Linked DNA regions of Nodosilinea sp. E11. The protein of the gene in region 1 interacts with the protein of each later gene in a pairwise test. Links are inferred from orthologs where the notes say so. Each region holds a gene or a part of one and is shown in the gene's direction. Other genes may lie near its edges. The genes, in order: ftsZ and RRF56_RS13240.

The links.
Region 2: the proteins of ftsZ (region 1) and RRF56_RS13240 interact in binary tests that used the Bacillus subtilis proteins (3 or more experiments, as listed by UniProt). The link is inferred for Nodosilinea sp. E11 from one-to-one orthologs.

The regions. Positions count from the first base shown.
Region 1 is NZ_CP136520.1:2,935,661-2,944,918, forward strand. The notes cover bases 6,261-9,258. They hold ftsZ (cell division protein FtsZ), read left to right. Parts: upstream 6,261-7,092; coding sequence 7,093-8,424; downstream 8,425-9,258. Other genes in these bases: RRF56_RS15285 (cell division protein FtsQ/DivIB), read left to right, coding at 6,261-6,783; thiD (bifunctional hydroxymethylpyrimidine kinase/phosphomethylpyrimidine kinase), read left to right, coding at 8,427-9,242. In the rest of the region: RRF56_RS15250 (NAD(P)/FAD-dependent oxidoreductase), read left to right, coding at 1-1,365; RRF56_RS15255 (glycosyltransferase family 2 protein), read left to right, coding at 1,597-2,529; RRF56_RS15260 (HAD family hydrolase), read right to left, coding at 2,480-3,430; RRF56_RS15265 (response regulator), read right to left, coding at 3,479-3,961; RRF56_RS15270 (hypothetical protein), read right to left, coding at 4,047-4,169; photosystem I reaction center subunit PsaK, read right to left, coding at 4,947-5,222; RRF56_RS15280 (hypothetical protein), read left to right, coding at 5,397-5,822; more of RRF56_RS15285, read left to right, coding at 5,923-6,260. UniProt on the Bacillus subtilis protein: Essential cell division protein that forms a contractile ring structure (Z ring) at the future cell division site. The regulation of the ring assembly controls the timing and the location of cell division.
Region 2 is NZ_CP136520.1:2,460,255-2,469,408, forward strand. What follows is about bases 2,004-4,897. They hold RRF56_RS13240 (cell division protein SepF), read left to right. Parts: upstream 2,004-3,097; coding sequence 3,098-3,697; downstream 3,698-4,897. Other genes in these bases: RRF56_RS13235 (YggS family pyridoxal phosphate-dependent enzyme), read left to right, coding at 2,004-2,500; proC (pyrroline-5-carboxylate reductase), read left to right, coding at 3,817-4,629; RRF56_RS13250 (DUF4160 domain-containing protein), read left to right, coding at 4,689-4,897. In the rest of the region: RRF56_RS13225 (anthranilate synthase component I), read left to right, coding at 1-1,406; transcriptional coactivator PipX, read left to right, coding at 1,545-1,817; more of RRF56_RS13235, read left to right, coding at 1,814-2,003; more of RRF56_RS13250, read left to right, coding at 4,898-4,925; RRF56_RS13255 (DUF2442 domain-containing protein), read left to right, coding at 4,906-5,223; RRF56_RS13260 (MSMEG_0569 family flavin-dependent oxidoreductase), read right to left, coding at 5,316-6,596; RRF56_RS13265 (MSMEG_0572/Sll0783 family nitrogen starvation response protein), read left to right, coding at 7,040-7,522; RRF56_RS13270 (Nit6803 family nitrilase), read left to right, coding at 7,671-8,708; RRF56_RS13275 (MSMEG_0568 family radical SAM protein), read left to right, coding at 8,860-9,154. UniProt on the Bacillus subtilis protein: Cell division protein that is part of the divisome complex and is recruited early to the Z-ring. Probably stimulates Z-ring formation, perhaps through the cross-linking of FtsZ protofilaments. Its function overlaps with FtsA.

The DNA.
Region 1 (9,258 bases):
TCTCGCACTGAAACCTATAAAGGTTATCGCTTCGATATCGGTGGCCACCGCTTTTTTACTAAAGTAGACGAAGTAAAGGTAGTTTGGAAAGAAATTTTAGGTGATGATTTCATCCAAACACCTCGGCTATCAAGAATTTATTATGACAACAAATTCTACGACTATCCATTATCTTTATTAAAAACCCTAAAAAATCTAGGCCCAGTTACTAGTGCTCTCATTCTATTCAGCTATTTAAAAGCCAAAAGTCGTAAGTACTTAGCTCAAGGCGTTGAGCCTGAAACTTTTGAAGAATGGGTGATTGATTGCTTTGGTGAACGGCTCTACCGCATTTTCTTCAAGACCTACACTGAGAAGGTTTGGGGCATTCCCTGTAGCCAGATTCGAGCCGATTGGGCTGCTCAGCGCATTCAGAATATGTCACTTAAGCAAGCAGTTCTCAATGCGGTCTTTGGCAATCAAAATGCTAAAAGCCTGATCAAAACCTTTGACTACCCTCGCCTCGGCCCAGGCATGATGTGGGAGCGCTGCCAAGACCTGCTGAATGTGCATGGTTCACCGGTACATCTCAACACCGAAGTGGTACGAGTTGAGCGCGAAGGCACACGTATTACTAAAGTAGTAGCCAAAACAGGAGACCAAACCTTTGATTTAGTCGGCGATCACTTTATCAACTCAATGCCGATCGCCCTGTTGGTGCACCGACTTGACCCATTGCCTCCGGAGGAGGTACTCGCGGCGGCACGGGGGTTAAAGTATCGCGATTTCTTAATTGTGTCTTTGGTGATCGACAAGCCCGATCTTTTTCCTGATAACTGGCTCTACATTCACAGCCCTGAATTTAAGGTGGGACGCATTCAAAACTTCAAGAACTGGAGCCCAGAAATGGTGCCTGATCCGAGCAAAACCTGCCTGGGAATGGAATATTTTTGCAGCGAAGGAGACGATCTGTGGGAAATGCCCAATGATCAGCTGATCAAACTGGCCTCCCAAGAGATCGCCCGTCTAAGCCTAGGGGTTGAAGCAGAAGATGTAGAGGATGGCTGCGTTATTCGCCAGTTTAAGGCCTACCCGGTGTATGACGGCGAATATCGTCAGCATCTTAAGGTGCTAGAGGACTACATCAAGACGTTTGAAAACCTGCAAACGGTAGGCCGCAATGGCATGCATCGTTACAACAACCAAGATCATTCCATGTTGTCGGCGCTACTAGCAGCTAAAAATATTGTGGGCGAAAGCCACGACATTTGGAATATCAACGTTGAGCGTTCTTACCACGAAAACTTTACCGACCAAGAATGGTCGAAGATAAAGCAGGGCAATGGAGTAGCTTCTACCGATCGCCCTTTATCTCAAACGGTCTAGTTTGACCTGCATAGGCAGTTCCAGATAGCGGCTCTTGAAAGTCGTTGCTAAAGCATAGTTGATGTCAGTGACTCCTTGGGCGGCTGCCGCAAAGCCAACGCCATGCTCCAATCTTGCTCAAAGCCCGGTCAAAGACCCCAGGGCCTAGAGCTAATGATTCATTAGGAACATCGTTAGCGCACTATCAGGACGACGCCACCTGTACCGCACCATCCCTGTGAGATGTCATCTATGTCAGCCTATTTCTTTTCGATTGTGATTCCCACCTACAACCGAGCTGAGTATTTGACCCGCTGTCTAACGGCCCTAACTCAGCTCGACTACCCGCGCGATCGCGTTGAGGTGGTGGTAGTAGACGACGGCAGCGCCCAATCTATGGCCTCTACCATAGCCCCTTTTAGAAGCACCCTTAATCTCACCCTGCTGCGTCAGACCAACGGCGGCCCCGCCCGCGCCCGCAATGCCGGGGCCGCCCAAGCTCAGGGCCAATACCTGGTCTTTACTGACGATGACTGCCAGCCCGCACCCGACTGGCTGCAAGCCCTAGAGGCCCAGCTGCAAACCCAGCCCCAGGCCCTCGTCGGCGGCCACACCATCAATGCCCTTCCTGACAATCTCTTTTCAACCGCCAGCCAGGTTTTAATCGACTACCTCTACGACTACTACAACACCCATCACCAGCCCAGCTTTTTTGCCTCCAACAACTTTGCCATGGCCACAGAGCAATTTCGGCGGTTGGGCGGGTTCGACACCGCCTTTTCCCTGGCTGCGGGGGAGGATCGCGAATTCTGCGATCGCTGGCTTCAGCATCTCTTGCCGATGGCCTACGCTCCGGGCATGCAGGTCTACCACACCCATCACCTGTCTCTCAAGCGGTTTTGGCGACAGCACTTTAACTACGGTCGAGGAGCCTACTGTTTCCACCAGGTTAAAGCTCGCCGCCAGGCAGGTCAGGTCAAGGTAGAGCCCCTGCGGTTTTACTGGCAGCTGCTCACCTATCCTCTTCCCCAGCGCCCCCTGGGCCAAGGCCTAGCGCTGTCGGGCCTGCTGATGTTGTCTCAAATAGCTAACATCCTGGGCTTTTTCTGGGAACGCAGTCAGCAGGCATCGCTGGCTACCCCACAGCCGATAGAGGCACCGCCACCGTCGGGAACGGTTGGCTAAAGTCTCGCTCAGCCTCTACCATCAGCCCACCTCGGGGCAAATCTGCCGGTAGCACGCCCGGCGGCGATCGCCGCATTAAGCTAGCGGGGGCAGGGTTTACCGAGGCGATCGGGGACGGCAGGTTGGCATTGATCAGCAGCGTCAAGCGACGGCCTGGGCCGCTGGCGGTGTACCTTAACACCGCCAAGTCACTGAGGCCATTCCCAGCCGCCAGCACCGGTCGCCGCCCCAGATGCCGGTGTAAGACATTTACTGCCTCCTCAGGCGGAGCAATACTACCCAGGCTCGCCAAATTGACCAGATCAGCTCGCTCTGCACAAAACTTCAGACGGGTGCGGGGGCTGTTGCCAATCACCCGCTCAGGCGGCAGTCCATAGCATACTGCTGCTGCCACCCGAGCAAAATCGAGACTGCCAGAGGTCAGAATATAGGGAACAAACCCGTGCTCCGTCAGGTAGGCCAGCAAATCTTGCATGGGTTGAAAGTAACAGCTCCCCACAGGCCGACCCAGATGAGGATGAATAGCGCTGCCCCACCAGTCTTGGGCTAACGCTGCGCATTCTTCGGGCGTCAGCCCGGCATGAATCTCGTCAAATAGCGCTAGCAGATCTGGCTTGCTCACCGTTTGCAGGCTGACATAATCTTGCTCTAGCAGGGCTCTAAAGGGCTGTCGGTTCGCGACAGCCGGGGTCTTAGGGGCCAGCGCTTGAATTTGATCGATCAAAAAGTAGCACTGCAATGACATTGGGCAGTCGGGCCAGAGGGTGCCATCGTCATCGAACACAGCAATGCGACTGGCCCGATCGACAAAATCGGGATGCCTGGGATTGGTGACATCGGCTACAAAGTCTAGAATGGCCTGCCGAGTGGGGGTTAAGTGCCAAGAGGGCAGTAGAGACATAGGGTGCAAACAACAGAAAAACCACTGGGAGAGAGAGAGTGGTCGCGGCTAGCAACCGCCCCTAGCCTCGGGCCAACCCAACAGCACAGCGATCTGACGGCCCAGGGTAACTGGGTCAAAGGGCTTGGGAATCACACCCGCGATCGCCATCTGCTGAAACCGGGCGTAGTCTCGGGGCATCACCTGAGACGTCAACAGCACAATCGGGCTTTGGCGGGTGAGCGGGTTGGCACGAAGGGCGGGTACTAAGGCAAAGCCCCCCAGCCGAGTTACCGAGACCTCTAGCAAAATAGCATCCCACAGCGGCGAGTTAACTGCATCGAGATGACTAGGATTTTGACAGGTCGTCACCTGCCAGCCCTCAAATTCTCCCAGGGCATCTTTTACCAAACAGCAGATATCCGGTTCATCATCAATCAACAGCAGTTGCCGAGCCGGAGCTGAGGCAGAAGCGATAGCGCTATGGATCCGTACCACACTGCTCGACTGTGAAACCGGCGACGTAGGCTTTAGGGCAAATCGGTTGGCCATACTGTTCGACAAGGTTTTAAACCTGAAGTGAGTTGTGTCATAGGAAGAAATAGCTACAGGGAACAGGTTTAGGCTAAACGCAAATCTAGATCTGGAGTCCAGCGATCGCTCCGGGTTGGCAGGAGTCTGACTCGGGTCCGGCTAACGCTTCCATGACAGTTGGCCCTTTGCCCACCGCCGCGATCGCGCTAAACCGACCCGATAGCACCGTTGCCAGGTCAATCCATAAGCAGGCTTGACCCGAAGTAGAACTAACATAATTTGAGCAGCCGTTAGACGTCTACTCAAGATCGCAAGATACTTTTGTAAGCTAAAATCTGCTGGCTTGACGTTTACAATTTGGGTGAATTTTGGTCGTGTTAGTGTTCACCCAGCCCTGTCAGGCTCCCTATCAGGGGAGCCGTCTACCGCCACCGCTCCCACCGGCGTCTAGCGCTGTGCCGATACCACCCTGCGGCAAAATTCCTAGTCGGCCATTTTTGTTATGCGTTCAATGCTCGGCAGATGGACCAGTCGAGTCTGCGAGTGCCGATCCTTAGTCTCTAACAAAAGGTGCTTGAGCAAACTACCGTTCCCATCGACAACTCTTGAGTGCAGAGTGAACTGCTACCCCTGGGCCTAGTCGATCGCCGCAAGGGCCATATACAAGTCAAAAACTCATCTATCGGGCCGTGTTTAGCCCCGACTGAATACAAGAACAACTCGACAGGCTACGGCCCTATGCCACTACCCTCAACGCCTGGGTGACATCAGACTACACCGACGAGTCAGCGCCTCAGCCGCCTCGATGATCGATTTTTGGCTGCTAGCCAAGAACTTGACTGTCGCGAAGCCCTGGCTTAGTCCGAAGCCGATCGCCTGGCCGAGGTAGACGCAAGACTGACCTAGAGCCCCAGCGCACCCTAGAGCAGCCGCGCCACCTCCACCGACGGCGATCGCCAACTATTCTCTTGACCTCAAATGTCTTGACCCCAAAGGCGCTGCGCTAGAGCACACCCAAGTTGGCCAGACCCAAAATTGCCCCGGCACCAAGCAAGTGGCCAAAGCTAGTGGTAGCCAGCACGGCGGGCAGACCAAAATTACCAAACAGAGAGGGCGAGGGCATCGCTGGCGGAGCGCTAGGATACTTGATCGTGAGCCTGCCAATGACAATGGCCAAAATATTGCAAAGGATCATGACCGCTCCCACCGTGGGGCTCCAGCTAGGGGTGTGGGGAACCGCCGCCAAAATAGGTAAAAATACCAATGTACCAGCCTCCATAACGTGAATTAAGTCAGCAGGTTGCCTGCTTAAGGCTTACTTTTCCACGGGGGCGGGATGTTCCGTTACCCGCTGTAGTAAGACTTTACATTTTGGTAAGCCGACCCAGGCTTTAGGATACAAGGCATACCCCCCGGCTCGCGCCGGTTGCTCACTCATTTCCCAATAACCCCCATGGAACGAGGACTGCTGTGGCTGCCCCTACTGGCAGTATTTATTGGTTTAGCTTGGGCCGGCTGGCACGAATTTCAAAAGGTGCAGGCCTATGAGGCCTGGGCCACCGAGTTCGATCGCAGTAAGTATGACATTCGCTCAATGCTGGGGCAGCGGGGCGACGACCTCACCTGGGGCCGCCCCACCCGCCAAGGCCCCATTGACTTAACCACCCTATCGCTGCACGAGGTGGCCACCCTTCAGCTAGAGATTGACGGTCAGCCGGCGGCTGACGATGTTGACTCGGCCAAGGGCACCATTGAGTTGGCGATCGCCACCACCAGCGGCGAAACCTACCGCATTCCCTTTACCGACCCCGATTTAGCCAGTCGGTGGGAAAAAGCGTTGCAGGAATCTCTACAGACGCTAAAATCGGCATCAGCCTAAAGGCGGCCCAAAGTCAGCAGAGGTTTCAGCCCGATTGACTCCTGCGGCCAGCGTTTTGTGGCAGCTCCTATCCCTGGGCTAGCAGCTCTACCCCGATGCCATGACCCGCGTTTCATCCCTTTCCCGCGACGAACTCAAGACTCGACGGCAAACCCTCCGCCGCCGCCGGCGAATTTCGATTAGCCAGGCGTTGTGGCGATTTTGGGCTTTGACGGGCCTCACGGCCACCATCTTTTGGGGAGCGACCCGCCCCGTGTGGCTGATCGAGAGCCCAGCTCAGATCAATGTCAGCGGCAACCACTTGCTCAGCGATGAGACCGTGCAGAGCCTGGTACCGCTGGCCTACCCGCAGCCCCTGATGAAGGTCGAGCCAGAAATCTTAGCTCGACAGCTGCGCGATCGCGGCCCGATTGTGACGGCCGAAGTCACCCGGCAGTTGCTGCCGCCCCGCCTCAATGTACGGGTGCAGGAGCGCGTACCCGTGGCACTGGTGCTGCCCGTCGGCAATGCCGACACCACCGATGCTCAATATCTTCAGGCTGGGTTTCTCGATGCCCACGGGGCCTGGATGCCCCTGGCTAGCTTTGGCCTAGGCAGCGCCTCTCCACAACTACCGACTTTGCAACTGCGGGGCATTCAGACCCAGTACCAACGCTACTGGCCCCAAATCTACGAGACCATCAGCAACAGCCCCGTCACCATTAGCGAAATTAACTGGCACGACCCCAATAACCTGGTGCTCGAAACCGCGTTGGGCACCGTCTACCTAGGCCCCTACAGCCCAGAGCTAGAGCAACAGCTGGCCACCCTCGACAAAATGCGCAACCTCCCCAACCAGCTCTCTGACACCGAGGTGGCCCGCATTGACCTCAGCAACCCTGAGGTGCCGTCGGTCGCCGTAGTAGACGCTCCTAGCCCAGCAGCCCGAGCAACATCAACCAATTCAGGATCCACTCCTTGAATCGTCTAGGAGAGTCATCTAAAAGAATTGTCTAGGGCGATCGCTCAAAGGATTGGCCTTAGACCCTTTCACCAACCAGGGCTTTTTGCCACTCAAAATTGACTCCATATATTTGGGCTGGAGCGGTTATTTTTCTAATTTCAGTGGTTAAATCAGGTAGTTTAAGACTTGCCAAGGCAATTTGTTTTTTTTCAGCGAAGTACTCTATAGTTGTCTAGAATCAGCTGGGGTTTAGATTTTTAGGGCTTAGGTGCTATCTTCGGTTATCTAGTACGGGTAATTAATATATTGTCTACGGCCTCAAATTCTATGCTTCCTGACGATCCCCACGGCAATGGTGCTGGCCACAGCGATGCTGGCTACGAGGCTTACTCATCTCACCAAGCTGAGTCTGCGACCTCGGATCCGCGTTCGTCGGCTGATGCTGTGACCGCCTTCGCTAGCCCGTCTAACCCATTTAGCCACGGCGAGCTTAACTCCAGTCAACCCCATAATGCCAGAGCTATGCCCGGAGAAACGTACACCAATAACTCGGCTTTGCCCAGCAGCGTCGCCCGCATTAAGGTAATTGGGGTCGGTGGTGGCGGCTGTAACGCCGTCAACCGCATGATTAGCAGCGGCCTCGCCGGGATTGAGTTCTGGTCAGTTAACACTGATGCCCAGGCCCTCGACAACACCACCATGACCAACAGCCTGCACATTGGTCAAAAGTTGACCCGTGGGCTAGGGGCGGGGGGCAACCCTGCTATCGGCCAGAAAGCCGCCGAAGAGTCGCGCGAAGAAATTGCCGCCGCCCTAGAAGAATCTGATCTAGTCTTTATCACCGCTGGTATGGGGGGCGGTACCGGTACGGGGGCTGCCCCCATTGTGGCAGAGGTAGCGAAGGAAGCCGGTGCCCTTACCGTAGGTGTGGTCACACGCCCTTTCACCTTTGAGGGACGCCGCCGCATGAACCAGGCCGACGAGGGCATTGCCGCCCTCCAGGGCCGAGTCGATACGCTGATTATCATCCCCAACGACAAGCTACTTTCGGTGATCTCTGAGCAGACCCCCGTGCAGGAAGCCTTCCGCACCGCCGACGACATTTTGCGCCAGGGGGTGCAGGGCATTTCTGACATCATTACCATCCCCGGCTTAGTCAACGTCGACTTTGCCGACGTGCGCGCCATTATGGCCGATGCGGGTACGGCGCTGATGGGCATTGGTATGGGATCGGGCAAGTCGCGGGCGCGGGAAGCGGCGATCGCAGCGATCTCCTCTCCCCTACTCGAATCCTCCATCGACGGTGCCTCTGGGGCAGTGTTTAACGTCACGGGCGGATCCGATCTTACCCTGCATGAAGTCAATGCCGCTGCCGAGATCATCTACGAAGGGGTTGATCCCAACGCCAACATTATCTTTGGGGCCGTGATCGACGAGCGCATGCAGGGTGAGGTGTGCATCACCGTGATTGCCACCGGCTTTAACACTCGTGCCGGGGCTCAGCCCGAGATCGAGGTGGCCCGCGTTACCCCCTTTAAACGCACCCTGGCGGCTCCTCCCATTACCCCTCCGGCTAGCAGTGGGGGGAGTGGCGGGTTGGGAGCCGGGCTCGACATTCCCGAATTTTTGCAGCGGCGGCGACCCAACAACAACCGTTAGCCATGACCCTGCCGCCCTCATGGCCTGCGGCCCTCACCATCGCTGGCTCAGACAGTGGGGGTGGGGCTGGTATTCAGGCCGATCTACGAACCTTTGCCTTCCACCGAATTCACGGCACCAGCGTGCTGACCTGTGTTACCGCCCAAAATACGTTGGGGGTCACGCGGGTCGATGCGCTGTCGCCTGAAGCCGTCATCGCCCAGCTCGATGCGGTGACCGGCGACATTGCCGTGCAGGGTATCAAGACCGGCATGCTGCTGAATGAAGCCATTATTCAGGCAGTGGCTACAGCCCTAAAATCCCTGCCCAGCAACATTCCGCTAGTGGTCGACCCAGTGATGGTGTCGCGTACTGGGGCACAGCTGATTGACGATGGCGCGATCGCCACTCTCACCCGCCGCCTGATTCCCCAGGCCTGCATTCTCACCCCCAACCGCTACGAGGCCCAGCTGCTCAGCGGCTTAGACATTGCGACCTTGGCCGATATGGAAGCGGCCGCCCGCAAAATCCATCAGCTCGGCCCCCAGGCCGTCTTGGTGAAAGGCGGCGGCATGACCGCTGACTTACGCAGTACCGATATCTGGTATGACGGGCGCGAGGTCGTAGTGCTAGAGGCAGAAGTGGTAGAAACCAAGCACACCCACGGCACCGGCTGCACGCTGTCGGCGGCGATCGCCGCTAACCTAGCCTTGGGAAAAGACCCCCTCACTGCCGTCCAAGCCGCCAAAGACTACGTGACCAGCGCCCTCAACCATGCTCTGGCCATTGGCCAAGGCCAAGGCCCGGTGGGTCATTTCTTCCCGCTTCTAAACGAGTAGACGGGGTTTGATCTAG
Region 2 (9,154 bases), 480 kb from region 1 along the record:
ACGGCGATCGCTTGCAGCAGCCCCCTAGCCTAGCTAATCTAGTGGCCCTGCTAGAGAGCCCTTGCCCTAGTTCTGCCATGGCTCCCTCTCGCCCTGCCCCCCCCTGGAGCCCTCACGGACGCTACTCGATCTGCGCCGGGCCGCCCCAGTCGGTAGGGGGGCTTCCCCAGGTGTGGACACCGGGGGTGGGCCATATTTTGCCCATGCTGGCCGAACGGTTAGCCGGGGGCCAACAGATCGCGCTCTTAGGCGAAGAAGCCGCTGCCGCCGAGCAAACACTGCCCTTTACCGGCGGCTGGCTGGGCTGGCTGGGCTACGACCTCGCCTGGGAAATTGAGCGCCTACCCACCCTCAAGGACGATCCCCTACCCTTTCCGGTGGCGCTGTGGTATCAGCCCGCGACCTTTGCCGTGCTCGACCACCAAGCCCAGCGGCTGTGGCTGGCGGCACCGTCTCCAGAAGAGCTAGATGCCATGGCGCACCAGCTCAGTCTGCCTCCGGATAAAAAACCGCCAATGGTAGAACTGGCGGGCGATCCCCGCTCTGTGACCCTGGGGATGGCAGCGGCAGAGTACCAGCAGGCGGTGCTACGGGCCAAGCAGCACATTGAAGCGGGGGATGTCTTTCAGGTCAATCTTTCCCTCCGGTTCTCGACGGAAACTACGGCCCATAGTTGGACCCTGTACCGCAACTTGCAGGGCATTAACCCCTCTCCCTTTGCTTGCTATTGGCGCACCCCCTGGGGCGACGTGATTAGCTGCTCGCCAGAACGGCTCGTTCAGCTCCAGAACGGGCCAGGCGAACCCGATGAGAAGCGCATCGCCCAGACCCGCCCCATCGCCGGTACACGCCCTCGGGGAGCAACTCCCCAGCAAGACGCCGAGTTGGCCCAAACCCTGCTGAGCAACCCTAAGGAGCGGGCAGAGCACATCATGCTGGTAGACCTAGAGCGCAACGACCTGGGCCGGGTGTGTCAGTGGGGTACGGTGCAAGTCGATGAACTGCTGACTGTGGAGTACTACAGCCACGTCATGCACCTAGTGAGCAATGTGGTGGGAGAGCTGAGGGGCGATCGCTCCGCCATCGACCTGATCCGTGCCACGTTTCCCGGCGGCACGATTACCGGCTGCCCCAAGGTGCGCTGCATGGAAATCATCGAAGCCCTAGAGCCAGTGCGCCGCAGCCTGTTCTACGGCTCCTGTGGCTACCTTGACCGGCGCGGCCAGCTAGATTTGAACATTTTGATCCGCACCCTGTTGGTTGGGCATACTGAACCAGCATCGGCCAGATCTACGGTGTGGGGGCAGGTGGGAGCAGGCATCGTCGCCGACAGCGACCCTCAGCGAGAATGGCAAGAGTCCTTACAAAAAGCCCAGGCGCAGCTGCTAGCCCTGGGCTTGGGCTAGCCAGGCAATTAGGCGCAATTCAATGCATCTAACCGGCTGAATGCATGAAGATTACCCAGCAGGATCTAGAATGCATGTGGCGAATTGAACGGACGTAACTATTATCCTGTCGTACGACGCACCCTTTTCCCTACCTGAATGAGCACAGAAACCTATCTCAATCATCCCAATTTTGGCCTGCTCTTCAGAGTATGCATGGTGGACGACGGGCAAGAGCTGTTTGCAACGCTATATGCCCAGCGGCTGTTTTTTCTGGTAACCAACTCCCCCACGGAGGGGTTGGAGTTTCAGCCCCTCGGTCGCAGCAACGCCCGCCTGCTGCTCGAAAGCCGCCTGCGGATTTTGCGGCGGGCTGGCCAGCAGGCCGACTATGATCGCCTCCAGCACACCTATAAGCAAACCTTTCAATGACCGCTGCCCCCAGCGCCCTGCCAGAGCAATTTGACGCTATTCGTCAGGGCATTCCCCCCACGGTAACGTTGATTGCAGTAACCAAGTTTCTGCCAGTAGAGACCATTCGAGCGGCCTACGAACGGGGGGTGAGACACTTTGGCGAAAGTCGGGTGCAGGAGGCGATCGCCAAACAGACCGAACTCAGCGACCTACCCGACATTACCTGGCACCTGATTGGCCACTTGCAAACCAACAAAGCCCGCAAGGCCGTTGAGCATTTTGACTGGATTCACTCCGTTGACAGCCTGAAGCTAGCCGAACGTCTCGATCAAGCCGCTATGGAGGTGGAGAAAGTCCCCCAGTGCTGTCTCCAAGTAAAACTGGTGCCCGACCCGCCAAAATACGGCCTCGATGCCACCGCCCTCACGCCTCTCTTACCCCAATTTGACCAGTTGGCCCACCTCAACATTCGCGGCCTGATGACCATTCCTCCCCAGGGAGCCGAGCCAGCCGTAGTGCGCGAGGCGTTTACAGGGGCCAAGGCTTTGGCTACCACCATCAACCAGAGCGGCTTTCATCGCTTGCACATTGATCAGCTTTCCCTGGGGATGTCTGGAGACTATGGAGAGGCGATCGCCTGCGGATCGACGATGGTGCGGCTGGGTACCGCTCTGTTTGGCCCGCGCCCCCTATCGCCTTAACCCCAGCCAGGGCAGAATCGAGCCATTTCTCGCCGGGGTTACTAATTCAAACCTAGAATCTCAGTGGCCTTGGTCAAGGGGGTAAGACAATAATCCCACCGTTAACCCCGATCGATCCCTTAACTAGAATTTATATTTAGCCATAGAATCAAACCGTTCTCAGGGTTCTTTAACTAATTGTGAATCAACCCTTCCATTTTTAGATTTCGTGTATACTGTTGACTCAATATTCTGTCTACAGGATATTTAAGTCCTGCCCAAGCAAGGCTCTGGAGTTTTTTGGTGGTAATCTTCAGACTTCAACCCTAACTTGACAGGGCACAGCCACCTAGGCCTGCTTTAGCTCAGCGAGCAACGCTTCATTTCGATGACGTTTGACCACTGGGTTTGCAATTCAGGTTTAGGCCAGCAGCAGCCTTCCGCAGGGTCTTTGTTACCCCATTCCCCAAGCTAGCCCGATTAATTTTCACAACAGCCGTTGCAAATGGAAATTTGGCGCTATCATGGCCCTCGGATAACCGGAATCATATAGCCCCCCAACTAGTTAACAGCTAGGGGTTGGCCCACCTGAGTGATAGTCATCGTGGAGTGTAAGTTGTGAGCAACATGTTTTCTAAACTGCGGGACTTCGTCGGCCTAAACGACCCAGCAGACTATGACTACGAATACGAAGAAATGGATGGAGAGGAGTACCAAAACCTCTACCAGGAAGAGAATACCCAGCCCATTGTGCAGCCCCAGCCCGAAGAAGTGCGGCGAGCTCGTCCCCGTCGCGAACGTATGATGCCCACTGATGCAGGAATGACCCCGATGGCCAGCAACGTAATTGGTATGCCTGGTGCCATGAACGGCACCTCCGAAGTGGTGGTGATGGAGCCTCGCTCCTTCGAAGAGATGCCCCAAGCCATTCAGGCCCTGCGCGAGCGCAAGTCGGTCGTTCTCAATCTCACCATCATGGACCCCGACCAGGCTCAACGCGCCGTCGACTTCGTGGCGGGCGGCACCTATGCTATCGACGGGCACCAAGAGCGCATTGGCGAGAGCATCTTCCTGTTTACCCCCAACTGCGTACAGGTGAGCACCCCCACCGAGTACGAAGAAGAAGTCTTTATGGGTCAGTCCCAGGGTATGCCCATGGCTGGCCAAATGCCCCCTGCACCCACCTGGGGCGCAGAGCCTATGGTTCGCATGGCCTAGGCGCTGTTCACGCTTGCTAATCCGCGACTATCACTGCCCCTGGTCTAGTACCGGGGGCTACCTTAGGTTATTGTCTTCACTAGCGATCGCAAACGGTTGAGACGTCGGTGAGGATGGTTATGTCTAACGAAAAATTTGGGGTTATCGGTGGCGGGATGATGGGAGAAGCTCTCATCGCCCGCCTTCTTGATCAGGGCGTTTTTGCCCCTGACAATGTTCTGGTGAGCGATCCCCAAGCGGCCCGGCGCGAGGTTTTGCACCACACCTACGGCGTGCAGACCACCGCTGAGAACCAGGCCGTGATCGACGGTGCTGAGACCGTTTTATTGGCGATCAAGCCCCAAATGCTGGCCACCGTAGCCGGGCCGTTGCAGCACCCTAGCGGTCAGCCACCGTCCCTGCTGCTGTCGATTTTGGCGGGGGTCGATCTAGCTCGACTTGCGCAAGAATTTCCTGGCTGGGCTGTGGTGCGGGCGATGCCCAACACGCCTGCCACGGTGGGGGCCGGGGTGACGGCGCTGGCGGCGGCAGATGGGGTAAGTGAAGATCAGCGATCGCAGGCCCGCACCATCTTTGGCAGCGTGGGCACCGTAGTGGAGGTGCCCGAGTATCAAATGGACGCGGTGACAGCGCTCTCTGGCTCGGGACCAGGCTATCTGGCCCTGGTGGTAGAGGCCCTGGCCGATGGCGGGGTAGCGGTGGGGCTACCCAGGGCGATCGCCCTGGAACTGGCGATCGCCACCGTGCGCGGCACCGGCGAACTGCTGCACCAGGGCGACCTGCACCCGGCTGTGCTCAAAGACCGCGTTACCAGCCCCGGCGGCACCACGATTGCAGGCATTGGGGCGCTAGAGGCAGGGGGACTGCGATCGGCCCTGATGCAGGCGGTGCGGGCGGCCTACCTGCGGTCTAAGGAACTGGGTCAGTCCTGATCCAGCTTCAGGCGATGCCAGCCTACAATTGAAGGGTCTGAGAGCGGATTTCGACCATAATGCCCACGTTACTTCGCGTTGGCCCTTACCGTTTTTTCTGCTACGCAGGCGATCGCGATGAGCCAGCCCATGTTCATATTGAGCGTGACAGCAGTGAAGCCAAGTTTTGGCTGACTCCAGTCAGACTCCAGTTCAACAAGGGGTTTTCGTCTAACGAGATCAACCGTCTTCAGAGGTTGACCGAGGACAATCAGCAGCAGTTATTGGAGGCTTGGCATGACTTCTTCAATGGTTGAAATCCTCAATATCCCCGAAATTCAGCAGGTTTCTATTTCTGCCGACCTGCTTACAGTCGAGCTGTCTGATGGGCGCGTTATCGCCGTACCGCTGGCTTGGTATCCTCGACTACTCCATGGCACCTCGGCAGAACGAGACAACTGGCGATTAACCGGTGGTCAAGCAGGCATTCACTGGCCAGAATTGGATGAAGACATCAGCTTGAAGAATATTTTACTGGGGCAACCTTCGGGAGAAAGTCAAACCTCGCTGCAGCGGTGGCTCGACAACCGAAACCCCCAAGCGAAAAGCTCGTAGCGGCCACAGCCGCCAAGCAGTCAACTCCCTGGCTCATAGCAAAAGTCTGCTTTAGCGTACTGATAATGAAAACGCACCACTCCAAAGATTTTCTAAGACCCGATCGCCACTTCATTGACGGTCTGTGGTGCCCTGGGATAACTGCCCCTAGCTCGGGTAGCCACCTGCTCAGCTAAATACTCGGCGTCGCGGGCAATGCCTGAGAACCGGGCCGACCCCCAGGTGTAGAGCCAGGGCAGACCGAGGAAATACAGCCCCGGTACGGTAGTGACGCCCCGGCGGTGGCCAGGGTAGCCCTGACCATCGAATACAGGCAGATGAATCCAGCTAAAGTCGAGGCCATAGCCGATACACCAAATCACCGCAGTAATGTTGGCTGCTCGGTAATCAATACCGGTCTCAGCGATCTCCGGCTCCCACACGGGACGGTAGGGCGGGTCGATAGGCGCATCGATGTTGTTTTTCTCGATGTAGGTGTCGATGGTGCGCTTAATGCTTTCGGCCACAGCGTCGGCTTTGTCGAGATTTTCTTTTAGGTCATTGCTAAACGCTAGCTGAGTGCCCTGGATATCCATCAGCCGCCCGTGTAGCCCCATGCCCTGAAGGGCAAAGTGGCGCAGGTCAATTTCGCGCCCGCCGCCACGCCCGGTGACGTAGTGGTTGGTTTTGTGGCGAACGGTGTCTTTTTGCGGGTGGTCGTCGATCGCCAGGTCGTAGTAGCCCATCTGGTCAAGCCATTCGACCACATCTTTGCCCCGGTAGCGGCGGGGCGATCGCGGCGCACCCCCCACGCACAAATGCACCTTTCGCCCCGCCAGGTGAAGATCTTCGGCAATTTGGCAGCCCGACTGCCCCGTGCCCACCACGAGCACAGCACCAGGCGGTAACAATTCTGGATTGCGGTATTCAGCAGAATGAATCTGCACCACGTCGGGGGCCAGCCGCTCGGCCAATCGGGGAATTTTTGGCGTATGGTAGCCGCCCGTAGCCACTACCACCTGGTCGGCAGTAAAAGTGCCCTCGATGGTCAGCACCTCAAACCCGCTCCCTGCTTGCCCTCTCACCCGCTGCACCTGAACCCCGGTTTTGATTGGCGGATTAAAGTGACTGGCGTAGCGCTCAATGTATTCCACAATGGCATCGCGGCCCATGAACCCCTCAGGGTCATCGTCAGGGTAGGGAAAACCGGGGAGCTGGCACTGCCAGTTGGGGGTGACCAAACAGAACGAATCCCACCGTTTGGTGCGCCAGGAGTGGGCGATCTGATGTTGCTCAAACACGATGTGGTCGATGCCTAGGCGACTCAGACAGTAGCTGATCGACAGCCCCGCCTGGCCACCGCCGATCACAATTACGCCATAGTGCATAGCCATAGCTGATACCCAGTTTTACGTTTTGGAATGCGGATTCTTGATGGCAAGTCTGGAAGAAACGCTTTCCATTGCCTTGTTTTTGTACCCTAGGCCCTTGCCCAGAGGATGCTTGTAACCTCGGCTACCGAAAGTCTTGATCTAGCGTTAGTGGCAGGGAAGGGGAATGCAATTCTCCTTCGGAGAGGCTGCACCAACGCACCTTTACTGCATTTCTATAGCCTCGATCCAGGTAAATCTAAGCTCTACCCCTATCGAAAGTGATAGGGGTGGTCACAATCAAGCGAGGTTAATCGCATTCCTCTTGCCCCTGCCCCTGTTGATTAGAGCAGTACTCCAAGGTTTGTAGTCACTGATACGAGAACCAGCTGAAATCGCCCCTAAGGTGCTGAAACATGCAGCCGGATATGCAGCGCTGCCAGCAATTTTGCGAGGAGCTAAATTTTATGCCTGAAGTAACTACACCAGCCCATCAGGCTGGGGATTTTCTGGTTGATTACGAAGAAAAAGTGTTTCCTGATGTGCAGGCCGAGCCAGGCGAGAAAGCCCTCGTCACCTTCCACACTGTGGCCTTTGAAGGGTCTATCGGTTTGGTGAACCTGCTGCAAGCTACCCGCCTGATCCGCAAGGGCTTTGAAACCTCGGTGCTGCTCTATGGCCCCGGCGTCACCCTAGGCGTGCAGCGCGGTTTTCCCAAGCTCAACGACGAAGCCTTTCCTGGGCACCTGGCGATGAATAACCAGGTTGTCAAGCTGCTGGAAATGGGCTGCAAGATTTACGCCTGCCGCTTTGCCCTTCAGGCGCTCTATGGCCACGGTGAGCCTTCTCTCATCCCCGGCATTCGGCCCATCAACCCCCTCGACGTGCTCGATATTGTGCTCATGCACCGCAAAGAAGGGGCCTTCATCCTCGACACCTGGACGATGTAGACCCCTCACCCTCAGCCCCTCTCCCCCTGGGAGAGGGGAGACCCGTAGGGTGGGCAGTGCCCACCATTCACCCCAGCCACCAGTCACCAACCTGTGGGATAGCACCGTCCGTGCCCATCGCACAACTCTTCTCCCACCACCAACGCCCATGGACTACACCAAAACCATTCGCGCCGCCGCTGCCCAGATCAGCCCTGTGCTGTTTAGCGGCGACGGCACCACCGAGAAGGTGCTAGAAACCATCGCCGAAGCCGCTCAATCTGGTGTGCAGCTGATTGTCTTTCCCGAGACATTCATTCCCTACTACCCTTATTTCTCCTTTGTGCAGCCGCCCGTACTTATGGGCAAAGAGCACATGCGGCTCTACGAGGAAGCGGTGGCGGTGCCAGGGCCGGTGACTGATGCGGTAAGTCGGGCAGCGCGTTCCTACGGCATGGTAGTAGTGCTGGGGGTGAACGAGCGCGATGGTGGTTCGCTCTACAACACCCAGCTGGTGTTTGACGCCGACGGCAGCCTAGTGCTGAAGCGGCGCAAAATCACCCCCACCTACCACGAGCGCATGGTGTGGGGCCAGGGAGATGGAGCAGGGCTGAAGGTGGTGGAAACGGCAGCGGGGCGCGTGGGTGCTCTGGCCTGTTGGGAACATTACAACCCTCTGGCCCGCTATGCTCTGATGACTCAGCACGAGCAGATCCACTGCGGCCAGTTCCCAGGTTCGATGGTGGGGCAGATTTTTGGCGACCAGATGGAGGTTACCATGCGTCACCACGCCCTAGAGTCGGGCTGCTTTGTGGTCAACGCCACGGGCTGGCTAACCCCAGAGCAAAAGCAGCAAATTACGCCTGACGAAAACCTCCATCGGGTGCTGTCGGGGGGGTGCTACACCGCCATCATCAGCCCGGAAGGGGTGCCGCTGAGCGAGCCAATTACCGAGGGGGAGGGGTTGGCGATCGCAGACCTGGACTTCTCACTCATTACCAAGCGCAAGCGGATGATGGACTCGGTGGGCCACTACGCCCGCCCCGACCTGCTGCGCCTAAAGGTAAATGCCGAACCCTGGTCGGTGGTAGAAACGTCCGCCGCCAAAGCGGTTTCTCCTTTGGCTAATGGGGCGGCCCAGGCTGCTTTTGCTGATGCAGAGTCCATTACCCCATCCCCCAACGAAGCAGAGCTTCCCGCCGGGTAAGGCAGCGGGCCAGACCCCTGGGTTCTGAGGTCAAACGGCAGGTCTGGCCTTTGATCAACGCATAAGAACCCAGGGGTCTTTAGACACATTGGTCACTCGCAGGGGTGGCACAGATCGATGCAGGTTTTTATTGGGTATCGCACAGTAGGCCATGAACAAGCAACGGCTGATTACAGAGCTACAATCCCACGGGCTACAAGTGGTAGATTCGCCCCCCGGTGCGGCGGGCAGGCGGGGCGGCGCAGGCCCCTCTGACCACCGCGCCATCACCATCGACGGCACCACCGTCATGGTGCCGGTCTACACTGACAGCGCCGCCCGCTCTCCTTATACCATCAGGGCTACGGCGGCTAGCCCGCTGCATCTAGAAGCCTCAGGGGAGGCGATCGCCCCTATCGACCTGCCCAATGCGCCCCAGTTTTATAGCCTGACCACCACCGACGGCA